DNA from 3 places in the Pseudomonas sp. DSP3-2-3 genome. Region 2 is predicted to be linked to each of the others. Evidence: riboswitches for the same ligand, from Rfam matches in the RefSeq annotation. Region 2 holds a riboswitch; each other region holds the start of a gene.

Region 1 (3,271 bases), on a different contig from region 2:
ACGCAAACGCTTCGTCATGGGCGACGGCAATCGTTACGCCTTGCAGTAAAGGCTCGGCGGGTACCAGGTCCGGCGCAGCGAAGGTCACCGCAGGCGGCAGTTCAACTTCGCAGGTGCTGGCCAGTGCTGCGGCGGCGGCATCCAGACGCAGATCAAGATCGTTCAACTCGCTGGCCTGCACCAGCCCCAAATGCCGGCTTGGCAATTCGATGCCGGTTTCCCGGGACAACGCGCCGTACCAGCGCAAACCTTCGGTGAGGCTGCCTTCGAGCAGTTGCGCATGCCGCACGGTGCCGACCCGGTTGGCCAAAACGCCGGCGAACGGCAGGTCCGGCTGATAACGCGCCAGGCCCAGCGCCAGCGCGCCGAAGGTCTGGGCCATGGCCGTGCCGTCGATCACGCCGAGGACCGGCACGCCGAAATAACGCGCCAGGTCCGCGCTGGACGGCGTGCCATCGAACAGGCCCATCACGCCTTCGATCAGGATCAGGTCGGCTTCACCTGCCGCTTGCCACAACAGGCGGCGGCTTTCATCAGCGCCGACCATCCACAAATCGAGCTGATAAACCGGCGCACCGCTGGCGCGCTCAAGAATCATCGGGTCGAGAAAATCCGGGCCGCATTTGAATACGCGAACCTTGCGACCCTGATTGCGATGCAAACGGGCCAGCGCGGCGGTGACGGTGGTTTTGCCTTGGCCGGAGGCCGGTGCGGCGATCAGAACCGCCGGACAATGACGCGGTTCACTCACAACTCGATGCCTTTTTGCGCTCGAATGCCGGACTGGAATGCGTGTTTGACCACGGTGATTTCCGACACGGTGTCGGCCATGTCAATCATTTCCGGTTTCGCGCCACGGCCGGTGACAATCACATGCTGCATCGGCGGCCGGGCTTGCAGGTCGCTGAGCACTCGCTCGATGTCCAGATAACCGTGCTTGAGGGCGATGTTCAGTTCGTCGAGGATCACCATGCCGATGGCCGGATCACGGAGCATTTCCAGGGAAACTTCCCACGCTGCTTCGGCGGCGGCGATATCACGCTGGCGGTCCTGGGTTTCCCAGGTGTAGCCCTCGCCCATCACGTGATAGCGAACCTGCTCTGGGAAACGTCGGAAGAAGAACTCTTCGCCGGTGCTGTTGCTGCCCTTGATGAACTGCACGACACCGCACTGCATGCCGTGGCCCATGGCCCGGGCCAACATGCCGAATGCAGAACTGCTTTTGCCTTTACCGTTACCGGTCAGGACCAGCAACAGCCCGCATTCATTGGGTGCACTGGCGATGCGCTCGTCCATCACGGCTTTTTTGCGCAACATGCGCGCCAGATGGCGTTCGTCACGTTCGGGGGATTCGTTCATCTCAGCTCTCCGCTTGAGGGCACGCGAAAGCAGACGGCAGGCAATAGCAAATGACTGGCAGCACGACTTTCGTCATGCCCAGAGCATCGCCCGCCGTGATGCTGTTGAATGGATCAGGCCGGTCTCCGGGCTCATGAGCGGGAAATCCCCTACTGTGCGCCTTCCCAAATCCTTGCAGACCCAGTGGCATCAGGCACAGCGTTGACTCATCTACCGTTGCGGGGGCAGCACCGGAATTGGTCGCCATGAGCGTCCTTACCGGTTTCCCTGTTTCACTCAAACATTTGCTGCAGCGATTTAAAACGTAGCGAGCGACGACAAGACAAGGCGGAAACAGGCGAGAAAGCGGAGTTGAGGTTCCCTCAATGAGCATTTCGAGTCTGTTTCCAACGCAGTATTGTCGAGCGCAGCAGTTTTAAACGCTGTAGACCTGAGCACCTGAAACAAAAGGCGCAGGTTAGAGGGTTGGGGATTGAGCGTCAATCAACTCAGCAACAGGTTGAACCTCGAAAGCACAGGCGTCTCTATCTCTTACTGGAACACTGCCCGTTATGGAGATCGATCATGTTCAAGCTCAGACCACAGTTCGCGGTTTTGCTACTGGTTGCCGGAGGCCTTGCGGCCTGCGGCGAATCTTCGACCCTGCAAGTCACCGACGGCACCGGGCCGTCACCAAAGTTGCCGGAACCGAACAAGACGATGATTCCGACCGTCAACATAGCGCCAGCGGTGGGCTGGGAAAAAGACGCCAAACCCGTCGCGGCCAAGGGCACGCAGGTCGCCGCTTTCGCCGAACATCTGGACCACCCGCGCTGGCTTTACGTGCTGCCCAATGGTGACGTGCTGGTGGCGGAAACCAACTCGCCGCCAAAGCCTGATGACAATAAAGGCATTCGCGGCTGGGTCATGGGCAAAGTCATGGGCCGCGCCGGGGCCGGTGTTCCCAGCCCCAATCGGATTACCTTGCTGCGCGACAAGGATCACGACGGCATTGCCGAAACCCGCACGGTGTTCCTGGAAAACCTCAATTCGCCGTTCGGTATGACCTTGGTGGGCAACAAGCTGTATGTCGCCGACACCGACCGCCTGATCAGTTTCCCGTATCAGGACGGCCAGACCTCGATCAGCGCGCAGCCGACCAAAGTCGTCGATCTTCCGGGCGGCACGCTGAATCACCACTGGACCAAAAACGTCATCGCCAGCAAGGACGGCAGCAAGCTGTATGTGACGGTCGGTTCCAACAGCAACGTCGCGGAAAACGGGCTGGCAGCTGAAGAAGGTCGCGCGGCAATCTGGGAAGTTGACCCCGCCAGCGGTTCGCATCGGATCTTTGCTTCAGGCCTGCGCAACCCCAACGGCATGGATTGGGAGCCCACCACCGGCAAACTCTGGACGGCGGTCAACGAGCGTGACGAAATCGGCAGCGATCTGGTGCCGGACTACATCACTTCGGTGCAAGACGGGGCGTTCTATGGCTGGCCGTTCAGCTATTACGGCCAGCATGTGGACGTGCGCGTAACTCCGCAGAATCCGGAGCTGGTGGCCAAGGCCATCGCACCTGATTACGCGGTCGGCCCGCATACCGCGTCACTTGGCCTGGTGTTCGCCGATGGCAAGACGTTGCCGGCGCCGTTCAATGAAGGCGTGTTCATCGGCCAGCACGGCTCCTGGAACCGCAAACCACACAGCGGCTACAAAGTCCTGTTCGTGCCGTTCAGCGGCGGCAAGCCAAGCGGCGCGCCGATTGACCTGCTGACCGGTTTCCTGAATGCCGACGAAAAAGCCCAGGGTCGCCCGGTCGGCGTGGTCAATGATCATCAGGGTGGGTTACTGGTGGCGGATGACGTGGGGAACAAGATCTGGCGGGTGACTGCGGCGAAGGCACAATAAGTTAACGGCCTGTACAAAACTT
Region 2 (3,271 bases):
TCGCGCCCGCGAAGGCGCCCATCGACAGCGAGATGGCGCCGGCGCCGAGGCCGATGATCGACACCAGTACCGCGCCGGTCGAAGCTCCGGCAGAAATCCCCAGCAGGTACGGATCGGCCAGCGGATTGCGCAGCAGTGATTGCAACACCACCCCGGAAATCGCCAGCCCGGCGCCGCATGCGGCGGCCACCAGCGCGCGGGTCAGGCGGTAGTTCCAGACGATACCTTCATCGATAGGATCCAGGACAAAACCGGCGCCCCACACCTTGTTGGCCAGCACCTGAAACACCAGCGACAGGCTGATCGGCGTCTCACCAATGGCGATGCCGGCCAGTATCGCGGCCAACAACACCGGGATCACCCACGCTGCATGCAGACAAACCCTGCGCAGAACCTGACCGCCGGTTACTGCTCTCATTTTCCCGGATCAACCTGATCGATGGCGCCGGCCAGCTCGTTGATGCCGTCGAACATGCGCACCGAGGCCTGCATGGCGTCGGCGTCGAGGATCACGATGCGGTTGTGCTTCACGGCATCCATGTTTTTCGTCACCGGATCGGACTTGAGGAATTCCAGCTTTTTCTGGAAGTCGTCAGCGGGGAAGCGGCGGCGATCCATGCGCGCAATGACCAGCACTGTCGGGTTGGCCTTGGCGATGGTTTCCCAGCCGACGGTTGGCCATTCTTCATCGGACTCAATCACGTTGCGCAGGCCGAGGGTGTTCATCATGAAATCCGGAACGCCTTTGCGCCCTGCAACATAAGGGTCGATGTGCAGGTCGGCGCTGGAAAACCAGAACAGCGCCGAAGCATCGGTCAAGTGCTTGGCCTTGACGCTGGCCTGAGCCTTGGTCAGACCGGCACGCAGCTGGGCGCTCAATTCATCGCCACGGTCCTGCACGTCGAAGATCTGCGCCAGTTGCGTCACGGTCTTGAATACGGTTTCCACTGAGAACGGCTTGAGACGCGTGCCATCGGCGCCGACCAGGTTGTCTTTGCCTTCGCAGTCCGACGGCATGATGTAGGTCGGGATATTCAGTTCGCTGAACTGCTCACGTGTGCCGACCGCGCCTTGCGGGCCGACCATCCACTCAAACTGCACCGGCACCAGGTCAGGTCGTTTGCCGATGACCGATTCGAAGCTCGGTTCGTTATCGGCCAGACGCGGAATCCGGTCGTTCTGGGCCTTGAACTGGGGCAGCACATCGTTGAACCACAGCGAAGTGCCGACCACTTTGTCGGCCAGTCCGAGTGAATAGAGGATTTCAGTGCCGGCCTGGCCGATGGTGACTGTTTTGCCGGGTGCCTGTTTGAAGGTCAGCGGCATGCCGCAGTTTTCGACGGTCAGCGGGTAGTGCGTCGGGCCGGCGGCCAGTGCCAGTGCAGAACATCCAAGGCTGGCAAACAGTACGGCAAGGCGAGGCAAAGGCATAAAAGGCTATCTCCATTCGAACGGAATGTCCGGACGGCGGTGTAAGGGCAGGAAACACATCAGCCACCGCTGCCGACTGCGGCGTGGCCGGTCGAGCAGGGTCTGGCAGCAACGGCGATGAACCGATTCTGACGGATGTCCTCCCGGGACACCCCGCCGGTGGGTCAATTGCCAGGGCGCACGCTCGTACGACCCTGATGTCGGCAGGTCTCCTGACTGACGCGTCATCGCCATGCTCCGGCCTTCCCGGATTTATCCAGTGGCATCGATGGAGCGGCTCAGCGTCTACAGTTGCGGGGGCAGTTCCGGTTGATGACCTGAGGCCATCACGGATTCCCTATTAATCCCGTTTGGGAACCGACGGGCGGCATGGTAATGGATATCAACCGCGACGGGGAAGTTTTCCCGGCGGTCGATTCGCTGGCCTGGAGATTGCTCGCAGATCACCCGTTGGTGAACCTAATCGGCCGGCGGCCGGTCGATACATGCACGCTGGCTGAGTGCTCCGGTGACAAATCGGCGATGATGATGCCCGGCACGTATTATTTCTGGAGATTTCCCCCTGTGATATCGACTCAACGCACGGCCTGGCTCAAAGCCTGGGGTGCACATGCTTTTACCGCCACCGGTGTGGTCATTGCCTTCATGGCAACCATCGCGCTGTTCGAAGACCAGCCCAAGGCGTGCCTGCTTTGGCTGGGGCTGGCGCTGGTGGTAGATGGAGTCGATGGCTCCCTGGCGCGCAAATTCAATGTTCAGTCAGTGTTGCCGGGCTTTGATGGTTCAGTGCTCGATCTGGTCATTGATTACCTGACCTACGTGTTCATTCCGGCGCTGTTCATCTATCGCTACATCGATTTGCCGGATCACACCATGTTGCTCAGCACTGCGGTGATTCTGGTGTCCTCGCTGTTTTGCTTCTGCAACCTGGAAATGAAGAGCAAGGATAATTATTTTCAGGGCTTTCCCGCCGCCTGGAACGTGGTTGCGCTGTGCGTCTACATCATCTCGCCAGCCTCCTGGGTGACGTTGCTGACCGTCTTCGGCCTGGCCTTGCTGACCCTGACGCGCATGAAATTCCTCCACCCATTTCGCGTCCGCCGCCTGATGCCGCTGAACATCACCGTCACCACGATCTGGCTGGTGTGCAGCGCCTTGCTGGTAATCGACCACCCGGCGCAAAGCCCGACAGTCATGATCGTCTGGTCCGCAATGTCCGCCTACTTCCTGGGGATTTGCCTGTGGCGCACTTCGCTGGAGTGGTTGGGCAAGTTGCGCGGCTGAGGCGAATGCCGGCCTGTGCAGGCTGTGTGCGAATTCATCCGGGAAGAGGGCGGCGGGATCGACAGACGTTCGCCTGGCACACCGCTTCGCGGCCGTCGTAACCTCCGAACGCTCCCACAGGTTACACACCAGTCATCCAATAATCCGAACTCCCGCCACGCTGCCGCTTCCAAATCATGTCACTCCCCATTGATCTGATTCTGTGAGGGCATCATGAGCATACGACCTGTCGACACCCAAGCTGCGCAATCCCCGGGGCCGAACCCCAATCCGATGGAATCCGACGACGAGGCGCGCCCGGACGATGATGTGCGCAACGCCGAGGACAATGAGGTGGAGCCGGATGATCCGGACATCGCGGGCGACGATGGCTCTGGCGTGCCGAGCTAAAACACGTGGTAGTCAGCCACGATAATCAGGCGTCGCCCATTTACGTGGGCTGCGCTGGCTGGAGTCTGCCTCGCGAGCATTGGTCGGCATTTGACCAACAAGGCTCGCATTTGCAGCGTTATGCCTTGCGGCTGCCAGCGGTTGAAATCAATAGCTCGTTCTACCG
Region 3 (3,271 bases), on a different contig from region 2:
GCCAGGCCAGATCCTTGAAGCTGATCGGCCGACTGATGATTCGTCCATCCAGTTCCGGCAAGGCAATGTGCATCGCCAGATCCCGGGCACCCAGGCCTTGTTCGCTCGCGCGCCAGCCAGGTTCGTTGTCCTGCGCGCAGATCGCCTGAATAACCGGGATATTGCGGCGAAACGGCCTTAGGTGCGGCGCTTCCGGACTGGACTGGGCAAAGCCGGTGGTATTGAGGATCAACTCAGCCTCAACCTCATCCAGCCAGTCTTCCACCAGTGTTATACAGCCCGCTTCTTTAAGACTGGCCACCGCAATCGGCAGCGGATTCAAACCCTGCGCCTGCAAGCGCAGACAAAACTCATCAATAAAGGCGGTATTGGCCGCCTGCAGATGGGAGCGATAAAACAGCAACGCCACAACCGGTTGCCCAGCTTGCCAGTCGGCCTGCCAATCATTGAGTTCAGCACGGGGCTTGTTCGGGTGATAGATCGTCGTGCGCGGCAAGGGCTGTGGTTCGGACCACGAGTAATCGCGCCCCAGCCAGCCGCTCGCCAGACAGCGATAGAGTTCCTGGGCGTTGTGCATGCCGCCCTGACGCAAGAACTGCCAAAGACGCTGGCAGTCCTCGGCGGCGACAGTGCTCAGATCGGTCAGCTCCGGGTCCGCGTTGTCGCAACCCGGCACCAGAATGACCTGCACCCCTCGCCCGGCCAGCTCGATCAGCCGCTCGACGCCGTAGCGCCAGTAGCCGATGCCGCCATGCAAGGAAATGAGGATGACTTTCGCGTGGCGCAGCACTTGGTCGACATAAAGGTCAACCGAGGCGTGATTCTGCACCTGCATCGGATTGGCCAGACGCAGGCTCGGGTAGTCGTCGGGTAACTGCTGCGCAGCTTCGGCGAGCAAGGCCAGGCTTGAGTCGCCGCTACAGAGAATCACCAGCTCGGCGGGGGTTTGGCCCAGGTCGGCGATGCTGTCGTCCGGCACGAAACCACCGGGCTGGGTTCTCAGTAGGTGCATGGGTCAGCCAGCAACCGCAGCACGCAGTTGTGCTTCAAGTACCGCTGCGTCCAGTTTCTGGCCAATCAACACCAGGTTGGTTGCGCGCTCTTCGTCAACGCCCCAGGCGCGGTCGAAATGCTTGTCGAAGCGCGTGCCGACGCCTTGAATCAGCAAGCGCATTGGCTTGCCGGGAATGGCCGCAAACCCCTTGACGCGCAAGACGCCATGTTCGACAACCAGCCGAGTCAGCGCATCGAGCAGCGCACTTTCATCGGCCTGTGGCAGCTTGATCGAAATCGAGTCGAAAGCGTCATGATCATGATCGTCATGATCGTCGCCTTCGTGGTGATCGTGGTGAGTTTTCCGGGCGTCGATATGCAGTTCCGATTCAGCCCCCAGACCCAGCAATACGCTGATTGGCAACCGGCCGCTGCTGGCTTCGATGACCTTGACCGCCGGCGGCAACTCTTCGGACACCTCGGCACGCACGGCAGCCAGACCTGCGGCGTCGATCATGTCGGCTTTGTTGAGGATGACGAGGTCGGCACTGGCCAGTTGGTCGGCAAACAACTCGTGCAGTGGCGATTCGTGGTCCAGATTCGGATCAAGCTTGCGCTGGGCATCGACCTGATCAGGAAATGCCGCGAAGGTGCCAGCCAGCACTGCCGGGCTGTCGACCACGGTAATCACGGCATCCACGGTGCAGGCGTTGCGGATTTCCGGCCATTGGAAGGCTTGTACCAGTGGCTTGGGCAATGCCAGGCCGGAGGTTTCGATGAGGATGTGATCAAGATCGCCACGACGCGCCACCAGTTCGCGCATCACAGGGAAGAATTCTTCCTGGACGGTGCAGCACAAGCAACCGTTGGCCAGCTCGTAAACCCTGCCGTTGGCTTCTTCTTCGGTGCAGCCGATGGTGCATTGCTTGAGGATTTCGCCATCGATGCCCAGCTCGCCGAATTCGTTGACGATTACCGCGATGCGGCGGCCTTCGGCGTTGTCGAGCATATGGCGCAACAGCGTGGTTTTACCCGAGCCCAAAAAGCCGGTAACGATGGTGACGGGAAGTTTGGCCAGTGTTTTCATCAGGTGCCCTTTGGCAAAGCGGCGGGCAAACAGGACGAAAATCCGGTGATCAGCCACAGGACTGGATTCGCCACCGGATCACCCCGCCCGGTTGTAGTGAGAATTTGCAGGGCAAGATGCCCAGGTCGAGGCAGGTCTCCTGGCTTGCGGTTACGGGTGAACTTCCACCTGCAATTCATGGCGCCTTCCCGCTTGTCGCAGTGGCTGTGCAATGAACCTGACCGCTTACAGTTGCGGGGGCAGCCGCGGCATTGACCGCGTTCCCATCTTAGCTGTGCGCTTTCCGGCTGCAGGGCAGCGGGTGCAGGGCACAGAACCTCGAACCGGCAAGGCTACGCAGTGACCATCGACAGGTCAATCACCAGCCAGCGCCCGACGCGAACTGATTGACGTTCAGCGCCAGCCCATGCTCTCCTGTACGCCTTGTTCGGGTGCCCTTCACAGGGTGAAACGGGAAACCGGTGCGTTCAGGCCTCATGGCTTGTGCAAGTCCGGCGCTGCCCCCGCAACGGTAAGCGAGTGAAGAGTCAGATCCACTGTGGCCGGCAACGGCATGGGAAGGCGGCTTTTTCAGGTTGAGCAATCAGCCCCTCGCAAGCCCGGAGACCGGCCCGACATGAAACTTCTGACAAACCCGCGGTGGGCGGGCGCTGTTGATCTCTGCTGACGCCTGTCAGCGGAGTTCCCGTGCGTTCCCCTCACCTTGCCGACATCCAAGAGGGAAGCGCCATGTCGATCAGTACAACCAGTCATTCCGCCAGTACGACCACTGCCACCCAGACTCAACGCCTGACCGCCGCGCTCAGCGCTGCCATTCTCGGCGCGTGCCTGGTGTACTTTGCCGGTTTCTCGCACATCGACGCCGTGCACAATGCCGCGCATGACACCCGCCACAGCTCTGCCTTTCCTTGCCATTGAGACTGATGCCATGTTCAAGCGAATTGCTCAAACGGCGGGTTTCACCGGCCTGATTGCCGCGCTGTTTCTGACCCTGCTGCAAAGCTTCTGGGTCGTGCCGCTGATTCTGCAAGCCGAAACCTACGAGAACGCTCCGACCGAACAGGTTCACGAGCACGCCGAAAACGCCCCGACCGGTCATGTGCACAACGAAGAAGCCTGGTCTCCGCAGGATGGCTGGCAGCGCATTCTGTCCACTACCGGTGGCAATCTGGTAGTCGCGGTAGGCTTCGC

Evidence for each region. A riboswitch is a leader RNA that binds a small molecule or an ion and turns the genes downstream of it on or off. The one in region 2 is predicted to bind cobalamin.
Region 1: it holds a riboswitch for cobalamin, as region 2 does, so the genes downstream of both, cobO (cob(I)yrinic acid a,c-diamide adenosyltransferase) here and ACP7E4_RS13035 (ABC transporter substrate-binding protein) in region 2, are expected to answer to the same signal.
Region 3: it holds a riboswitch for cobalamin, as region 2 does, so the genes downstream of both, cobW (cobalamin biosynthesis protein CobW) here and ACP7E4_RS13035 (ABC transporter substrate-binding protein) in region 2, are expected to answer to the same signal.

What each region holds. Positions count from the first base shown of each region.
Region 1 covers NZ_JAFCXH010000002.1:151,554-154,824, reverse strand. Annotated here, with positions in the region: gene ACP7E4_RS03530 (cobyrinate a,c-diamide synthase) at 1-751, opposite strand, end outside; gene cobO (cob(I)yrinic acid a,c-diamide adenosyltransferase) at 748-1,359, opposite strand; cobalamin riboswitch at 1,459-1,682, opposite strand; gene ACP7E4_RS03520 (PQQ-dependent sugar dehydrogenase) at 1,924-3,249, shown strand.
Region 2 covers NZ_JAFCXH010000009.1:159,419-162,689, forward strand. Annotated here, with positions in the region: gene ACP7E4_RS13030 (FecCD family ABC transporter permease) at 1-418, opposite strand, end outside; gene ACP7E4_RS13035 (ABC transporter substrate-binding protein) at 415-1,431, opposite strand; cobalamin riboswitch at 1,617-1,808, opposite strand; gene pcsA (phosphatidylcholine synthase) at 1,996-2,715, shown strand; gene ACP7E4_RS13045 (hypothetical protein) at 2,929-3,105, shown strand; gene ACP7E4_RS13050 (DUF72 domain-containing protein) at 3,111-3,271, shown strand, end outside.
Region 3 covers NZ_JAFCXH010000001.1:166,665-169,935, forward strand. Annotated here, with positions in the region: gene cobN (cobaltochelatase subunit CobN) at 1-1,012, opposite strand, end outside; gene cobW (cobalamin biosynthesis protein CobW) at 1,016-2,080, opposite strand; cobalamin riboswitch at 2,193-2,416, opposite strand; cobalamin riboswitch at 2,493-2,709, shown strand; gene ACP7E4_RS00755 (CbtB domain-containing protein) at 2,810-2,998, shown strand; gene ACP7E4_RS00760 (CbtA family protein) at 3,009-3,271, shown strand, end outside.